Regions from separate parts of the Mesorhizobium oxytropidicola genome, predicted to be linked through region 3. Evidence: predicted binding sites of a transcription regulator. Region 3 holds the regulator's gene; each other region holds the start of a gene.

The links. Region 3 encodes PhoB, which activates phosphate uptake and scavenging genes when phosphate is short. Its sites were predicted from a motif close to TGTCATNNANCTGTCAT; they were not measured.
Positions count from the first base shown of each region.
Region 1: phnC (phosphonate ABC transporter ATP-binding protein) is a predicted target of PhoB. The motif match lies at 2,371-2,387, and genes of this name have one in related genera.
Region 2: AC0V8S_RS35070 (ceramide glucosyltransferase) is a predicted target of PhoB. The motif match lies at 2,406-2,422, and genes of this name have one in related genera.
Region 4: AC0V8S_RS17890 (esterase-like activity of phytase family protein) is a predicted target of PhoB. The motif match lies at 1,814-1,830, and genes of this name have one in related genera.

Region 1 is NZ_CM149692.1:1,948,024-1,952,542, forward strand. It holds gene phnE (phosphonate ABC transporter, permease protein PhnE) at 1-310, opposite strand, end outside; gene phnD (phosphonate ABC transporter substrate-binding protein) at 424-1,332, opposite strand; gene phnC (phosphonate ABC transporter ATP-binding protein) at 1,435-2,292, opposite strand; gene AC0V8S_RS09775 (DUF1868 domain-containing protein) at 2,423-3,133, opposite strand; gene AC0V8S_RS09780 (DapH/DapD/GlmU-related protein) at 3,220-3,837, opposite strand; gene phnL (phosphonate C-P lyase system protein PhnL) at 3,834-4,519, opposite strand, start outside.
Region 2 is NZ_CM149692.1:7,083,255-7,087,773, reverse strand. It holds gene argF (ornithine carbamoyltransferase) at 1-603, shown strand, start outside; gene AC0V8S_RS35080 (Hsp33 family molecular chaperone) at 698-1,729, shown strand; gene apaG (Co2+/Mg2+ efflux protein ApaG) at 1,910-2,302, opposite strand; gene AC0V8S_RS35070 (ceramide glucosyltransferase) at 2,524-3,675, shown strand; gene AC0V8S_RS35065 (BrnA antitoxin family protein) at 3,979-4,206, shown strand; gene AC0V8S_RS35060 (O-succinylhomoserine sulfhydrylase) at 4,228-4,519, opposite strand, start outside.
Region 3 is NZ_CM149692.1:1,627,651-1,632,169, reverse strand. It holds gene xylF (D-xylose ABC transporter substrate-binding protein) at 1-802, opposite strand, end outside; gene AC0V8S_RS08195 (ROK family protein) at 1,073-2,320, shown strand; gene phoB (phosphate regulon transcriptional regulator PhoB) at 2,475-3,164, opposite strand; gene phoU (phosphate signaling complex protein PhoU) at 3,184-3,891, opposite strand; gene pstB (phosphate ABC transporter ATP-binding protein PstB) at 3,917-4,519, opposite strand, start outside.
Region 4 is NZ_CM149692.1:3,586,598-3,591,116, reverse strand. It holds gene AC0V8S_RS17895 (GcvT family protein) at 1-1,636, opposite strand, end outside; gene AC0V8S_RS17890 (esterase-like activity of phytase family protein) at 1,945-3,420, shown strand; gene AC0V8S_RS17885 (L,D-transpeptidase) at 3,491-4,282, opposite strand; partial or broken gene AC0V8S_RS17880 (MATE family efflux transporter) at 4,469-4,519, shown strand, end outside.

The DNA.
Region 1 (4,519 bases), 320 kb from region 3:
TCAGCTCGAAATATTCGGGGATGTAGAAGCCGCCCCAGACATAGATACGGCCGAGCGGGAAGTTGAATTCCTGCGTGCCGGTGTCATGCGGCGAGGCAACGTCGAACAGTGCCCGCCAGACATCGTTCCAGTCCTTGGGGATGAGCCAGCTCAAGAAATCCAGAATATGCGGCAGCCGGTCGAAGAAATGGCCGGCATTGGCCTCGTCGGCGAACCACATGCTGGCGAACATCGCGGCGAGCAGCAGGCCGACGCCAAGCACTGTGTAGAACCGGCGCAGCGACGTCTGGCGTCGCCAGGCATCGGCCATCTGGTGGGTGGCGCCAGAAGGGGCTGTCAAAGGAGCGGCTGTCACGGAAAGGGCCATGATCGGAGATGCAAAAAGGGCGGTGTTTTCAGACACCGCCCTTTCCGATTTCGCCGTTAGCCGCCGATGGCTGCCTTACGGGCTTCGACGATGACGCTGTAGAAGTCGGGCTTCACTGGGACGTAGCCGGTGAAATCACCGCCTTCGACGCCTTCGAAGCAAGCCTTGTCCTTCTGCGGCAGCTGCGTGAAGAAGTTGGCAAGCTTGGCGGTCATGTCGTCGCCGAGCGCGGTGCGCACGACCAGCGGGCCGTTCGGGATCAGGCCCGAACGCCAGACTTCGACGAAGTCGTTGGGGTCGACGGCGCCCTTGGCGACTTCCTTGTGGAAGGTGCCGGAGGTGTAACCGTTCTTGAAGTCGCCGATGCCGGAGGAATCATCCACCGCGACATCGACCTTGCCGTCGCGCACGGCCAGGATGTTGTTCTCGTGGCCGCCATTGAACTGGGTCGAAGCGAAGAAGGCTTCGTTGGAGGCGCCGGTGGTCTTCGGAATCTGCGTCAGCGGGATCAGGTAGCCGGAGGTCGAATCCGGATCGGCATAGCCGAGCTTTTTGCCCTTGGCCGACTTGATGTCGGTGATGCCCGAGGTCTTCAGAGCCAGGCCGATCGAATAGTAACCGGTGGAACCATCGGTCTGCTTGGTGGTGAGGATCGGGGTGACAGCCTTCGGATCCTTAAGATAGACGCTGGCATAGCCCGAGGCGCCGAGTTCGGCGAAGTCGAGCGTGCCGCCGAGCAGGCCCTGGATGACGCCGTCATAATCGGCGGCGGGGAACAGCGAGACCTTTTCGAAGCCGAATTCGGCCTTCAAATGGTCGGCCAGGCACTGGTAGTTGCGCAGCCGGTCGGTTTCGTTTTCACCGCCGAGGATGCCGACGCGGAATTCCTTCAGATCGGCGGCGTGGGCCATGCTGGTCGCCATGGCAAGCACCGAAACGGCGCTGAAAACCATCTTCCTGAACATTTGATGTCTCTCCTGTAAGTTCCGGCCCCGCGCCGGCAGCGTTCTTGATCTTGACAAGTGCCCTTGACGTGGGCGGACGATCCGAGCCGCTCTTTCTTGAACTCAGTAACCTGGGAATGCAGGTTCGAGCGGTCCGGCGGATGCAGCGATCTTTTGCTTGAAGGCAACGCTTGTGGAGGTGATGGCCTCCGATATCTCTACGCCATTGCTGTCGGCGCCGTAGACGAGGCGAACGGCCTCACGATTGAGCTCTTCGGGCGGGCCATCGAAGACGACCTTGCCGGCGGCCATGCCGATGATGCGGTTGCAATAGGCGCGGGCGGTGTCGAGCGTATGCAGATTGGTGACGACGGTGATGCCTTCGCGCAGATTGATGTCCTGCAGCGAATCCATCACCACCTTGGCGTTGAGCGGGTCGAGCGAGGCGATCGGCTCGTCGGCAAGGATCACCTTGGGCTGCTGCATCAGGGCGCGGGCGATGGCGACGCGCTGCTGCTGTCCGCCGGACAGGGTGCCGGCGGGCTGAAGTGCGGTGCGGGCTATGTCGAGCCGCTCGAGCGCGGCGACGGCCTCGGCGCATTCGGCGCGCGAGAACATGCCGAGAAGGTTGGACAGGGTCGAACGGTGGTTCAGCTTGCCAAGCAGCACATTGGTCAGCACGTCGAGGCGCGGCACCAGGTTGAACTGCTGGAAGATCATGGCGCAGTCGCGCTGCCAGCGCCGCAGCGGCGAGCCGCGCAGCTGGGAGACCTCGGCGCCGTCAAAAAAAATCGACCCCTGGCTGGGGTCGACAAGACGGTTGATCATGCGAAGAAGGGTCGATTTGCCGGCGCCCGAACGGCCGATGACGCCGACCATCTGACCCTGCGGGATCGAGATGTTGACGTCGCTAACGGCGGTGTTCTTGCCAAATCGTCGGCTGACACCGCGGATTTCGAGCGTGGCAGAGCTTGCTGACATAGGCAGGTTCCAGTCCGGACCTTATTGATCGTCAGGCATTCGCCTAGCGCAGCCACATGAACCTGCCGTGTCGCCAGCATGTCAGTTTTGTTACGCTCCACAGGCGCGACGACCGGCGACTTGCGGACAATCAGCCGAGCACCAGCAATTCCTCGAAATGCTTCATGTCGCGGAAAGCGCAGAAGGCGGGTGGCTTGATCTCGATCACCGGCGCCTGCCTTGCGAAAAGCGCAAGGCCATCATCGAACAGCGTCTGCCACGCAGCCGCCCTGTCGTCTGCCAGACGCTGGATCTGATAGGCGAAGGTGATGTGGAAGACATAAGCGTCGTGATCGGGATGCCGGTAGCCGAATGGCCCTGCCAGGGCATCGCGCCATCGACGCATGATGCGCACGTCCTCGTCCGTCGCGCCGGCCACGGTGAGGCCTGTGGGCACGACCTCGACCACCTTGATGCTGAACGGGCCGAAGCCTTCGAAACCCTTCAGCCGTTCCAGATAAAGCCGGGTCATGGCGTCAATGCTGGTGTCGAGCGGTACGTTCTGCGGCCAGTAGGGCAGGCGGCGGCGATATTCGATGATGCCCTGGAACAGCGTCATGTGCAGGCTGGAGACGGGCGTGAAGGCAAGCCGGTCGGCGTCGGGCATAGCCAGCATCTTGTCGCGCACCGCAAGCACCACGGCCTCGGACGGCGAACCGCTGACGAGATGGCTGACGACGGTGTTGCCGGGCTCGGTCAGGAAATTGCCTGAGGTGTCGTAGCGCGTGCCGAGATGCGTCGGCGGCATCGGATTGGAGCCGGCAAAGAATCCGGCGAGTGAGGGTGTGACAACGTCGAACATAGCGATCTCCTTGGGGGAGATGGCGTCCTGTCCGAGTCATGTGTCAAGGATGTGAACAGGCTCTCACATGACGATGATGTGAGGGACTATCCCTCGTATTTCTCCAGGAACGCTTCCGCAGAGAGCTCGCGAAAATCGTCGAGCGAGGCGCGCAGCCTGGCGTGGTCCCAGTCCCACCAGGCAAGCGCCTGGTAGCGTCCGGCGGTGCGGCGGTCGAAGCGTTCGCGGATCGGCTTTGCCGGCACGCCGGCAACGATGGTGTAGGGCGCGACATCCTTCGAGACGACGGCGCCGGCGCCGACCGCCGCGCCATCACCGACGGTGACTCCCGGCAGGACGGTCGAGCCGTGGCCGAGCCAGGTGTCGTGACCGATGGTGACGCGCTTGGCACGGCGCTGGGCAAAGAATTCGCTCTCGTGCTCGGCATCGTCCCAATAGTCCGAAGCGCGGTAGGTGAAGTGGTGCAGCGTCGGCCGCCAGGTCGGGTGGTTGGTGGCATTGAGGCGCACGCTTGCCGCGATGTTGGCAAACTTGCCGATCGTGGCGCACCACACGGCGCAGTCCTGCATCATGTAGGAATAATCGCCGAGTTCGCTTTCCGAAACCCGGCTGCGGTCGGCGATCTCGGTCCAGCGGCCGAGCGTAGAATTGTGCACTTCCGCCGTTGGGTGAACCAGCGGCGTCTCCGACAATTTCCTTGTCATGCGGCGAGTTTTCCCGGAGCAAAAGCGGTGACGTCGATGATGCGGTCGGCCACCGCCTCGCGCACATCATGGTCGTGGAAGATGCCAAGCAGAGCGACGCCTGCCGCCTTCTTGGCGGCGATGAGTGCAATCACAACGTCGCGGTTGGTGGCATCGAGTGAGGCGGTCGGTTCATCGAGCAGCAGGATCGGGTGCTCGGTGATGAAGCCGCGCGCGATGTTGACGCGCTGCTGCTCGCCGCCGGAGAAGGTCGCCGGCGGCAGTGCCCAGAGCTTTTCCGGCAAGTTGAGCTGCGCCAACAGGGCGCGCGCCTTGCCTCTGGCTGTCTCGCGCTCCTCGCCGCGCTCGACCAGCGGCTCGGCGACGACATCCAGCGCCGAAACACGCGGCACGGTGCGCAGGAACTGGCTGACATAACCGATCGTTTGCCGGCGCACGGCAAGCACGGTGCGCGGGCTGGCATGAGCGAGATCGATCAATCCATCCTCGTGCCTGACGATGATCTGGCCTTCGTCGACGGCGTAGTTGCCGTAGAGCATTTTCAGGATCGAGCTCTTGCCGGCACCAGACGGGCCGCCAAGCACAGTGCATTCGCCCGCCTTGATCGAGAACGAGACACCGGCGACGACAGGCAGTTTGATGCCATCGCGCAGATGCATGGTGAAGCTCTTGGCGACGTCGG
Region 2 (4,519 bases), 1.7 Mb from region 3:
CGCACCACCTCGCATGAGCGGTTGCTGGAGCTGACCGAGAATGCCACGGTGCCGGTGATCAACGGGCTGACGGACGATACCCATCCGTGCCAGCTGATGGCCGACATCATGACCTTCGAGGAGCATCGCGGTCCGGTAGCCGGCAAGACCATCGCCTGGACCGGCGATGGCAACAATGTGCTGCATTCGCTGCTCGAAGCCTCGGCGCGGTTCCGCTTCAACCTCAACGTCGCCGTGCCCGAAGGCAGCGAGCCGGCGCAGAAGCACATCGACTGGTCCAAGGCGCATGGCGGCAAGCTGCACTTCACCCGCTCGCCCGAGGAAGCCGTCGACCAGGCCGACTGCATCGTCACCGACTGCTGGGTGTCGATGGGTCAGGAGCACCGCGCCCGCGGCCACAATGTGTTCTCGCCCTATCAGGTCAATGCCAAGCTGATGGCGCATGCCAAGCCGGACGCGCTGTTCATGCATTGCCTGCCGGCGCATCGCGGCGAGGAAGTGACCGACGAGGTCATTGACGGCCCGCATTCGGTGGTGTTCGACGAAGCCGAGAACCGGCTCCATGCCCAGAAGGCGGTGCTTGCCTGGTGTCTTGGGGCTTGAAGTGTCCGGGCGCTTGATCTGCGGGGGCGCGATGCCTATCTGCGCCGCATCACGCAAATCAAGCGCGTTTGGACGCATGCACCCAGGGGGCGGCATGGCCGCGCCCTGGAGCTTTGTCATGTTGGAAACGCATCAAGTGACTGAACATCACCCCAAACTCGGCGAGTTCGGCTATGCCGGCGACGATCATGTTGTGCCGTTCGAGGTCGGCCCGCTCGACGTGCGCGGCCGCACGGTCCAGCTCGGGCCGATGCTCGACGCCATCCTCAGCCGCCACGACTATCCCGAGCCGGTCGCCCGCCTGCTGGCGGAGGCCTGTGTGCTGACGGTGTTGCTTGGCACTTCGCTCAAGTTCGAAGGCAAGTTCATCCTGCAGACCCGCACCGACGGGCCGGTCGACATGCTGGTGGCGGATTTTTCGACGCCGTCGGCGCTGCGCGCCTATGCGCGCTTCGATGCCGATAGGCTCGAGGCTTTGGTTGCTGCGGGCGAGACATCCCAGCAGACGCTGCTCGGTAGCGGCGTGCTGGCGCTGACCATCGACCAGGGCGCCCACACCCAGCGCTATCAGGGCATCGTCCAGCTTGACGGCGAAACGCTGGAGGACGCTGCGCGCACTTATTTCCGCCAGTCGGAACAGATCCCGACGGATATCAGGCTCTCGGTGGCCAAGCTTTTGACGCCCGGCGTTGGCGGCGCGCGTGAGCAGTGGCGCGCGGGCGGCATTCTGGCGCAGTTCCTGCCGCAGTCACCCGAGCGCATGCGCGTGCCCGACATTTCGGGCGGCGACGGCGATCCGCGCGACGTGACGCATGAACCGGCCGACAATTCCTGGCAGGAACTGGTGGCGCTGCTCGGTACCATCGAGCCGACCGAACTGATCGACCCGACTATCGGCGCCGAACGGCTGCTCTACCGCCTGTTCCACGAGCATGGCGTGCGCGTCTTCGGCGGCGCCCCCGTCGCCGACCAGTGCTCATGCTCCAGGGACAAGATCCGCGGCATCCTCGAGGGTTTTTCCGCGCAAGAGATCAAGGACAGCACCGAGGATGGCGGCATCCACGTCGCCTGCGAATTCTGCTCGACGCAGTACGACTTCGACCCGGCGGAATTCGCGGCACAGTAAAGTCCTTCCTTCTCCCCGTTTCACGGGGAGAAGGTGCCCGAAGGGCGGATGAGGGGCGGCGCTAACTTCGGCGAATAGCCGTGCGCAAACCCCGTCCTCGACGATATCTCAGGAAGGCTCGACGCCGCCCCTCATTGCCCTGCCGGGCATTTCTCCCCGTATAGTGACGGGGAGAAGACGCTAATTCACCGTCCGCCTTGTCCCCGGCAGATCCAGCGAGAACGCCGGGATGGCGATATCAAAAGTCTCGCCGCGTTTGTTGCGCATCGTGTAGTGCCCGACCATGATGCCCGACGGGGTCGAGAGTGGGCAGCCGGACGTATATTGGTAGCTGTCGCCGGGATTGAGCTCGGGCTGGTCGCCGACCACGCCCGGGCCGCGCACTTCCTCGACCCGGCCGGCGCCGTCGGTGATGTGCCAATAGCGCGACAGAAGCTGCACGAATTCGTCCGACTGGTTGTCGATCGTTATCTGATAGCCCCAGACATAGCGGTTCTCGGAAGGATCCGAGCGGTCCTCGAGGTAGAACGGCCTGACCTGCACTTCGATGTTGCGCGTGACGGCGCGGTACATAAGCGGCTCCAAAACAATCCGATACCTTTCGGCGCTCCCGGCGAGCAGGTCAACGTGCGCGTCTTGTCGCGCCTGACTTTGAAACGCAGGTGCCGGCAAAGAATGTCATTTAAGTGACACACGACAATGATGGTGTGCACGAACCGGGCGACTCGGCGCTCTGTCGAACTGTTGAAAACGGCCACGATGCGGGCCGTCTTTTCTGGAGTGACCAGATCTCGATGGAACTCACTCTCATAGCCGCATCGCTTTCGACTGCTCTTATCCTTTCAAACGCTGCCAGCATCCTGCTCGCCGCCTCACAGCTGAAACGGCGCACGATCATCGCACGGCCAGCCGGCAAATCGCCGCCGGTGTCGATTGTCGTGCCGTCGCGCGGCGTCGAACCGTTCACGCAGGAGACGCTGGAGCGCGCCTTCTCGCTCGACTGGCCGCGCTACGAGCTGATCTTCTGCGTCGCCCATGCCGACGATCCGGTGGTCAGGTTGATCCGCGCCGCCATTGGCCGCTTTCCAAAAGTGCCGGCCCGGCTGTTGATCGGTGACGACCGCGTCAGCGCCAATCCCAAGCTCAACAATTGCGTCAAGGGCTGGGAAGCCGCACGGCACAACTGGGTCGTCCTGGCCGATTCCAACGTGCTGATGCCGAGAGACTACATCCAGCATCTGATGGCGGCGTGGCGGGCGGATACCGGCCTTGTCTGCTCGACGCCGATCGGTTCGCGGCCGCAGGGCTTCTGGGCCGAGGTCGAATGCGCCTTCCTCAACACGCTGCAGGCGCGCTGGCAGTACGCCGGCGAGGCGCTTGGTCTTGGTTTTGCCCAGGGCAAGAGCATGTTGTGGAACAAGCCGATGCTGGATGCCAATGGCGGCATTCGCGCGCTGGCCGCCGAAATCGCCGAAGACGCGGCCGCGACCAAGCTGGTCAATGGCCTCGGCCTGCGCGTCAATCTCGTCGCCGCGCCCTTCGAGCAGCCGCTCGGCCGGCGCAGGCTTGGCGAGATCTGGTCGCGTCAGGCCCGCTGGGCGCGCCTGCGCCGCGTCACCTTCCCGCTGTTCTTCGCGCCCGAGATCCTGACTGGCGCGGTGGTGCCGCTGACGCTTGCGCTGGTTGCGGCTGCCGGCGCCGGCTTCAGCCTGCCGCTGACGGCCATCGGCGTGCTGGCGGCCTTCTACCTTCCGGAGTGTGCCCTGGCCTGGTCCAAGGGTTGGCACCTGTCGCCACGCTCGGTCGCGGCAATCATGGCGCGCGACCTGATCTTGCCGGCGATGTGGGCACGCGGCTGGCTCGGCGGCGCCGTCGACTGGCGCGGCAATGCGATGACCATCGGCACCAAGGCGGCGGAACTGGAAGAGACGCCGTCGCGCGCCTGATCTCGACGGCTCAGCTTGATTCTAGGAGAAGTTATCGTATATACAAAAATTATTGGATTAGGCGCTATTTTTGTGTATACATAATTTATGAAACGCACCGATGGCGATGCTGTTCGAGTGGGATGAAAACAAGGCAAGGACGAACAAGGCCAAGCATGGCGTGGATTTTGCGATCGCTCCATCCTTCGATTTCGCCAATGGACTATGTCGAAAACCTCTAAGACAATCGTCCACCGCGAGGCTAGCCCGCCAAAGCAGTCACGTGCTGATGCTTTGGCGCTTGCCAGCAAGGCGCTCGCCGCGATGACCGATGAAGAAGATGCTACGATCATCGCTGCCGCCGAGGCCGATCCAGATGCACAACCGACCGATGTCGTTTCGCGCCGCAAGGTTGGCCGGCCACCACTTGCGCGGCCCAAGCGTGCCATACAGTTGCGGCTAGATGCCGATGTTCTCGACCGCTTCAAGGCTGATGGTGACGGCTGGCAGACGCGCATGAACGAAGCGCTGCGCAAGGCGGTGGGTCTGTAACCCTCGGCCTGCCGCTTGCCGCTATCCGGCCTTCAGCGCCTGCGCGATATCTTCCAGCAGATCGTCGGTATCCTCCAGGCCGACCGACAGCCTGAGCGTGCCAGGCCCGATGCCGAGTTCGGCGCGCGCCTCGTCGCTCAAATTCTTGTGCGTCGTCGTTGCCGGGTGGGTGATCAGGCTCTTGGCATCGCCAAGATTGTTCGAGATCAGCACGATGTCGAGCGCGTTCTGCAGCGCGAAGGCCGCCTGCTTGCCGCCCTTGACGTCGAGGCAGATCAGTGTCGAGCCGCCCGACATCTGCTTCTTGACGATC
Region 3 (4,519 bases):
GCGCGTCCTTCCAAACCGACACGGTCTGGGTGCCGAGCGCGATGCGGTTGAGCGCGGCATGGTCGCCGTCCTGGCCCGACACCGGCACGGTGCCGGCGAGACCTTGCGCCGTCAGCGCCGCGACGACGCCGCCGGCGGTGCCGTCATTGGCCGCGACGACCGCGTCGACCTTGTTGTCGTTGGCGGTCAGGAACTGTTCCATGTTCTTCTGGGCGTTGGCGGGCAGCCAGCCGTCCGTATAGGCCTCACCGACATTCTTGATCTTGCCGCTGTCAATGGCCGCCTTGAGCACTTCCATCGAGCCCGAGAACAGGAAATCGGCATTCGGATCGGAGCCCGAGCCCTTGATGAAGACATAGTTGCCTTCCGGCTTGGCCTTGAACACCGCAGCGGCCTGCAAGCGGCCGACTTCCTTGTTGTCGAAGGTCAGGTAGAAGACGTCCTTGTTCTCGATCAGGCGGTCATAGCCGACGACGGGAATGCCTTCGTCCAGGGCCTTCTGCACGGCCGGGCCGATGGCCGAGGCATCCTGCGCCAGGATGATCAGCGAATTGGCGCCCTGCGAGATGAGGCTCTCGACATCGGTAAGCTGCTTGCCGGGATTGGACTGTGCGTCGGCGGAAATGTACTTGTCGCCGGCGGCCTCGATCGCCTTCTTCATCGCGGCCTCGTCAGTCTTCCAGCGCTCTTCCTGGAAGTTGGACCACGAAACGCCAATGACCTTGTCCTTCGCCTGCGCGACCGACGCGAGCGTCAGCGACATGGCGACACCCGCCAGGATGGCGGCTGTGAATCTCTTCATGATATTCCTCCCTGCGCCGCGTATGGCGCGACCAAACTGGCCCTAAGGCCGGCACAGAGGCTCTATTTTTTCGAGCCTCGAAAAACACTGATCCAACACCGGAACGCTGTCAACAACGATTCTGATGGATTTTGATGTCCCTGCGAATTTTTTTCGAGCCTCGGAATAAATAAATGACAGGACGGGCCGCTTCTGCCAGTATTTGACCGTGTCGCACGCGGCGTTTGAGGGGCCGGAGGAACCGCGGCGACCGGGAGGATGTGGGAAAACATGTCGGTCGGAATCCGTCACGACGATCTGCGCCGGCGCAACCGCGCCATGGTGATTGCGGCCGTGCGCCGGGCCGGCCGGCCCTCGCGCACCGAGATCGCCGCGACCACCGGCCTCAGCCATTCGACCATATCGGCGATTTCCTCCGATCTGATCGGTGAAGGCATCCTGGCCGAAGGCAAGCCGAGCGAGGCCGGCTCGCTGAAGCGCGGCAGGCCGCAGGTCGGCCTCGGCCTCAACCCGGAGGCCGCGGCCGTCATGACCGTGGTGCTGTCGCTGAATTTCCTGTCCGTCGCGGTCATCGACTATGCCGGCCAGGTGATATCGGAGGAACAGCGCCGGCTGGACACGCTGACCATGTCGCGCGAGGCGCTGATCGGCGAATGCGTCGCCATCGTGCGGCGCCGCCTCGATGATCCCGATATCGACGTGCGCAGCGTCGCCCGCATCGCACTGGCAATCCAGGGCATCACCGACACCGAGGCCCGGGCGATGCTGTGGTCGCCGATCACGCCACAGACCGACATCGCCTTCGCCGATATACTCGAAGCCGAGTTCGGCATCCCCGCCACCATGGAAAACGACTGCAACATGATGGCGGTGGCGCTGCGCTGGCGCGATCCCGAGCGTTACCGCGACGACTTCATCGCCATCCTGCTTTCGCACGGCATCGGCATGGGGCTGGTGTTGAAGGGCGAGCTGTTCACCGGCACCCATTCCTCGGGCGGCGAGTTCGGCCACATGATCCATCGGCCAGGCGGCGCGCTCTGCCGCTGCGGGCGGCGCGGCTGCGTCGAGGCCTATGCCGGCAACTACGCCATCTGGCGCAATGCCCGGCAGCTCGGTGAGGACACCGAGCCGGTCGCAGATGTCAGCGACGCCCAGATGCGGGCACTGGCCGCGACGGCGCGGGAACGGGACGGGCCCGAGCGCGAAGCCTATCGTAAAGCCGGCGAGGCGCTCGGCTATGGCCTCGGCAGCCTGTTCGCGCTGATCGATCCCGCACCCGTCGCCATGGTCGGCGTCAGCGCCGCCGCCTTCGACCTGATCGAGCCGGCATTGCGCGAGGCGATCGCCCAGACCGCTGGCGGCCAGCACTCGAAATCGATTTCCTTCGACACCGAACCGAACGAACTGCCGCTGATCCGCGAAGGCTGCGCCATGCGCGCACTGACCTTCGTCGACCAGGAGATTTTCGCGCCGGGCGGGCAGGGTAAGTCAGGCGTTGCCGGCAAGAACGTTGCCTGAGTAACGCGCAGGGATATGTTGAGATTCAGGTCAGGCCGAGTCGAGAATGGCGGGTTCCGAGAACCGGAACGGAGCGGACATTTGGGTCCGTGAGTACCGGAAGCGCGGGAAACCGCCATTCGCAGGCCGGCATCACCTGAATATCAGCATATCCCTAATCCTCGCGGATCGCGTAGCCCGCCCCCCGAATGGTCCTGATAACATCGGGCATGCGGCCATTGTTGACCGCCTTGCGCAGCCGGCCGACATGCACGTCCACGGTGCGCTCGTCGATGTAGATCGTCTCGCCCCAGACATTGTCGAGCAACTGGCTGCGCGAGAACACGCGACCGGGATGGCGCATCATGAATTCGAGGAGGCGGAACTCGGTCGGCCCGAGCCGGATCTCGCTCTTCTTGCGATAGACCCGGTGCGATTCGCGGTCGAGCACGATGTCGCCGACCTTGAGCACGCTGGACAGAACTTCCGGCTTGGCGCGGCGCAGCAGCGCCTTGACGCGAGCCATGAATTCCGGCGTCGAGAACGGCTTGACCAGATAGTCGTCGGCGCCGGTCGAAAGGCCGCGCACACGGTCGCTTTCCTCGCCGCGCGCGGTCAGCATGATGATCGGCAGCCGCTCGGTCTCGGGCCGCATCCGCAGGCGCCGGCAGAGTTCGATGCCGGACACCGCCGGCACCATCCAGTCGAGCACCAGAAGGTCGGGCACGTTTTCCTGCAGGCGGATTTCGGCTTCGTCGCCGCGTGTCACCACCTCGACCTGGTAACCCTCCGATTCCAGATTGTAGCGGAGGAGCACGCCAAGCGGCTCCTCATCCTCCACCACCATGATGCGTGGTGCGATCATCGATTGGTTACCCCTGCGCTCAGGCCGCCGGCGCCGACATCGCCGTCTCGTCCTGTTTTGGACGGTTGGCGGGCAGTTGCGTGCCGGTCAGGACATAGTACGCGTTTTCGGCGATGTTGGTCACATGGTCGCCGATGCGTTCGAGATTCTTGGCGCAGAACAGCAGATGCGTGCAAGCCGTGATGTTGCGCGGATCCTCCATCATATAGGTCAGCAGTTCGCGGAAGACGGAGGTGTATTTGACGTCGATGCGCTCGTCGTCGGCGCGCAGCTTCGCCAGCGCGGCGGCATCGCGCGCCGCATACTCTTCGATCACGCCCTGCACCTGGATCAACACCAGCTGCGCCATGGCGTCGATGGAGTGCGAAAGATCGCGCGGCGTGGCGCTGAGCCCGACGGTGCCGACGCGCTTGGCGATGTTCTTGGCAAGATCGCCGATGCGTTCGAGGTCGCCGGCCATGCGGATCGAGCCGACGACATGACGCAGATCGTCGGCCATAGGCTGGCGCTTGGCGATCAGTGTGATGGCGCGGTCGTCGAGCTCGCGCTGGCGCGCATCCATGATGGCGTCGTCGGAGACCACGCGCTGTGCCAGAGCATTGTCGGAATTCAGCAGTGCCTTGGTGGCACCGCCGACCATCGAGCCGGCGAGATCGCCCATGTCGCTGATCAGCCTGCTGATCTGTCCGAGATCCTCGTCGAAGGCTGCGACTGTATGTTCGGCCATGATCCTGGTCCTCGTATGCGTGCGATCAGCCGAAGCGGCCGGTGATGTAGTCTTGCGTGCGCTTCTCGCGAGGCGACGTGAAGATCTTCTCGGTTTTGTCGAACTCGACCAGTTCGCCCAGATACATGAAGGCGGTCTGCTTCGACACGCGCGCCGCCTGCTGCATATTGTGGGTGACGATGACGATCGTGTAGTCGGCTTGCAATTCGTCGATCAGCTCCTCGATCTTGGCGGTCGACAGCGGGTCGAGCGCCGAGGCCGGCTCGTCGAGCAGGATGACTTCCGGCTTCACCGCCACGGTGCGGGCGATGCACAGCCGCTGCTGCTGGCCGCCCGACAGGCTGAGGCCGCTGGCATTGAGCTTGTCCTTGACCTCGGTCCAGAGTGCCGCGCGCTTCAGCGCCTGCTCGACACGGCCGTCCATCTCGGCCTTGCTGATCTTCTCATAGAGCCTGACGCCGAAAGCGATGTTCTCGTAGATCGACATCGGGAACGGCGTCGGCTTCTGGAACACCATGCCGATCTTGGTGCGCAGCAGGTTGAGGTCCTGCGAGCGGTCGAGAACGTTCTGGCCGTCGAGCAGCACCTGGCCCTCGGCGGTCTGCTTGGGATAGAGCTCGTAGATGCG
Region 4 (4,519 bases), 2.0 Mb from region 3:
AACCCATCAGCCAATAGTCACTGCTGCCCCAGTTGATCACGGTGAGGTCGCCCTTCAGCCGCCCATTCGGCCCGAGCATCGGCGCCAGCCGCGCCTGTCCCGCTTTCGGCAGCTTGCAGGCAAGCAGCCGGTCGAGCCATGCCTGGGCGCATGGCCCCGACACCGCATAGCGCGCATAGGCCGAGATATCGACGAGACCGGCGGCGCGCCGGACCTGCAACGCCTCGTCGCCGACGATGTCGAAGGCGTTGGAGCGCTTGAGCGTCGTGTTCTCGCGAAACCCCATCGGCGCGAAATAGGCCGGGATTTCCAGCCCCCACGACGCCGTCCATTCGCAACCCGCGGCACTCATGCCGTCATAGGCGCCGGGGCGTTTCAAAGGCCTGCCCGCGGGCAGCCGCTCATTGGGAAAGGTCATGACGAAGCGGCGCGAATAGAATTGCCGTGTCGTCTGCGCGAGATATTCGCGGTTGGCGGCGAAGGCGCCGTAGCGGGCAATGTCCATGCCGAAAATGTCGGCCTGCGGCTCGCCGTAAATCATCCATTCGGCCAGCGACTTGCCGACGCCGCCGCCCTGGCTGAAGCCGGCCATGACGCCGCAGGCGACCCAGTAGTTTTTCAGGCCGCGCACCGGTCCGACGATCGGGTTGCCATCAGGGGTAAAGGTGAAGGCGCCGTTGACCCATTTGCGGATACCCGCCGTTGCCAGGCAGGGAAAGCGCTCATGCGCCTTGGCGAGCTCCGGGCTGATGCGGTCGATGTCTTCCGGGATCAGCTCGATACCATAATCCCATGGCGCGCCATCCATGTTCCAGTGCTTCGGGTTCTGCTCGTAGACGCCGAGCAGCACGCCCTTGCGCTCTTGTCTTAGGTAGGAAAAACCGTCGAGATCGACGGCGATGCCGATCTCCCGGTCCAGTGCCGCGATCTCCGGAATGTCCTCGGTGATGAAATAATGGTGCTCCATCGGCGTCACCGGCAGGTCGACGCCGGCCATGCGGCCGAGCTGCTTTGCCCACAGGCCGCCGGCGTTGACGACATGCTCGGCCACGATGGTGCCCTGTTCGGTGACGACGTCCCAGTGGCCGTCGGCGCGCGCTGTCAGCTCGACGACGCGGTTGCGCAGGATAATGTCCGCACCGCGCTTCTTCGCGGCGCCCGCATAGGCATGTGTCGTGCCGTAGGGGTCGAGATGGCCTTCGTTGGAATCGTGCAGGCCGCCGAGCACGCCGGTGACGTCGACGATCGGGCAGATTTCCTTGATCTCGCTGGGTGTCACCAGCCGGGCGGTTTCGATGCCGACCGACTGGAACACCGCCCAGGCCGATTTCAGCCACTCCCAGCGCTGGGGATCGCTGGCGATGTTGACGCCGCCGGTCATGTGCAGGCCGATGTCCTGGCCGGATTCGGCCTCGATCTCGCGGTAGAGATTGATGGTGTAGTCCTGCAGAGCCGCGACGTTGGGATCGGCATTGAGCGCATGGAAACCTGCCGCCGCATGCCAGGTCGAACCGGCGGTCAGTTCGGCACGCTCGATCAGCGCCACGTCAGACCAGCCGAACCGCGTCAGGTGGTAGAGCACCGAGGCGCCGACCACCCCACCCCCGATAACCACTGCGCGATAATGCGGCTTCAAGGCTTCCCTCCCGGTCTGTCAGAAGCCGCACCATATACGCACTGGACATAAGTGTCTAGTGCGACCCAGAACACACCTCGCCTGACCGAACCAACACGTGGCGAGGTGATCAATTCGTTGGCTCGGGCACACGTTTCTGTCGGCGCGTGACGAAGCCGGCGGGCATGTACCGCGCGCTGTCACGCAAGCATCATGTTCGCGCCGTAGATCGCTTTGGGGGGCGCGCGCGCGCCATCATCGATGTACGCCTCTTTCAGCTTTTCGTCCTTCGGCCGCTCCGGCACGCTTTGTCACAAAGAGGATTGTCTATGAAACACCTGCACCGAACCGCCTCGCTCGGCGTCGCGCTGGCCCTGTTCACCGCCTTGACGCCGGCACTGGCCGACAGCACCGCGACCGTCGACGCCACCAGCTTTGTCAACAAGGGTCTGGTCGGTGTCGGCCGCATCCCGGCCGCGCAGCGCGACAAGTTCGGCGAGACGTTCGGCTCGGGTTCCGGCATGGCGATCGACACCGCCAGTTGGGCGCATGAAGCGGGCACCTACAAGGGTTCGCTCTGGCTGCTGCCGGATCGCGGCTACAATGTCGCCGGCACCACCGATTACCGGCCACGCCTCAACACCATCGGCATCGAGTTCACCCCGGCGGCAGCGGGCGCTGCCGGCCAGCAGCAGACCGAAGTCAAGGCGACGCTGGCCGACACAATGCTGCTGACCGACGACAAGGGCGCCGACGCCACCGGTCTCGATCCCCTCTCGGATGTGCGCGCCGCGGCTGGCGACATGCCGATGCTGCCCGTCGCCACCAACGGTAAGCTCGCCCTCGACAACGAGGCGATCGTGCGGCTGCCCGACGGCTCGATGTTCATCTCCGACGAATATGGCCCCAACATCTACCGGTTCTCGGCGCAAGGCCGCCTGCTGTCGGCGACCCAGCCGCCGGCGGCGCTGGTGCCGATGCGCAAGGGCGCGCCGAACTTCTCCTCGGACAATCCCGGCCCTGGTGCTGCCGAACCCGATCCGAAGGATCCCGAGACCGGCCGCCAGAACAACCAGGGCCTCGAGGGCATGGCGATGACACCGGACGGCAAGTTCCTGATCGCCGTGCTGCAGTCGGCGACAAGGCAGGATGGCGGCGATTCCGGTTCGACCCGGCAGAACACGAGGGCGCTGGTCTACGACGCCTCCGACCTCACCCATCTCAAGCTGGCGCATGAATATGTCGTGCCGTTGCCGGTGTTCAAGGATGCCAAGGGCAAGACCAAGATCGCCGCGCAAAGCGAGATCGTGGCGCTGTCGGACACGTCCTTCCTGATGCTGGCACGCGACAGCGGCAACGGCCAGGGGGTGAAGGGCGACACCTCGCTGCTGCGCCAGATCTTCGTCGTCGACGTTTCGACCGCGACCGACATTGCCGGCGGCGCCTTCGATGCCGCTGACAAGCCCGTCGCTCCCAAGGGCGTGCTCGATCCTTCGGTGACGCCGGCCAAGCTGACGCCGTTCATCGACATCAACGACAATGCACAGCTCAATCGCTTCGGCCTGCACAATGGCGCGCCGAACAACCACAACAACCTATCCGAAAAGTGGGAAGCGATGTCGCTGGCGAGCGTGCTCGACCCAAAACTGCCCGACGACTATTTCCTGTTCGTCGCCAATGACAACGACTTCCTCGCCCAGGACGGTTTCCAGGTCGGCGCCTCCTACAAGGCCGATGACGGCGCCAATGTCGACACCATGTTCCTGGTCTATCAGGTCACGCTGCCTGGCCTCGCCAAGAAGTAGTCGCATACAAAAGGCGGGCGCGCCCGGCGCGTCCGCCTCAACGACCTCAAACGGCCGACCATGAGGATGCCTATTTCAAGAACTCAGCGTCCTTCGGCACGCCCGCATCGATCGGCTCGGCCGTCCTGCTCGACACGGCCATGATCTTGCCGGCAGCCGACAAATTGGGACGCACGAAAACCGGTGCGGGACCGTTGACGCGGCTGTAGAGGTCGATGATGTCCTGGTTCATAAAGCGCACGCAGCCCGACGATGCGTTCTTGCCGATGGAATCCCACTCCGGCGTGCCGTGCAGCCGGTACATCGTGTCCTTGCCGTCCCGGAAGAGATAGAGCGCGCGGGCGCCGAGCGGGCTCTGAGGGCCGGGCGGCATGCCGTCCTTGAATTTCGCCAGCTCCGGCCGGCGCTGGATCATTTCCGGCGGCGGCGTCCACACCGGCCACTTCTTCCGCGCCTGGACCACGGCGCTGCCGGTCCAGCCGAAGCCGGCCTTGCCGAGGCTGACGCCGTAACGGATGGCCTTGCCGCCATCGCGCACCAGATAGAGGAAATGCTCGGAGACATCGACGACGATCGTGCCTGGTTTTTCACCGGTCGGGTCGGCCACGATCTGGCGCACGAACTTCGGATCGAGCTTGGCGACCGGGATTGCCGGCAGCTGAAAACCCTCGTCGGTGCGCGCCGCGTACATGCTGGCGGCATCACCGAACGCCGTATCCGGTGGCGCCGCGGCCACCGGCGGCGGCGTCACCACCTCCGTCGTGGTGCACGCCGAAAGAGCCACGGAAGCCGCGCCCAAAGCGGACGCACCGAGAAACGCGCGCCGGTTCAGGCGCTCGGAAAACAGCGGACTATCGGACATGAATCCCCCAGCAATTCACAGGATCTGACAAAGAATGCGAGCCCCACGCCCCCAACGACCAATATCCCATTCCGGGGGCTTTGAGAACATGATTAGATCAACACACGCCAGCCGGAATTCTCCAACGCCGCATCGGCCTGTCTCCTTGAATCGGCAATCATCGCGGACTCAGATAAGCCCTCTGCCATGACCGAAAAAATGCCCACGCGCCGGCGCACCGGCGACCTGACCAGCGGC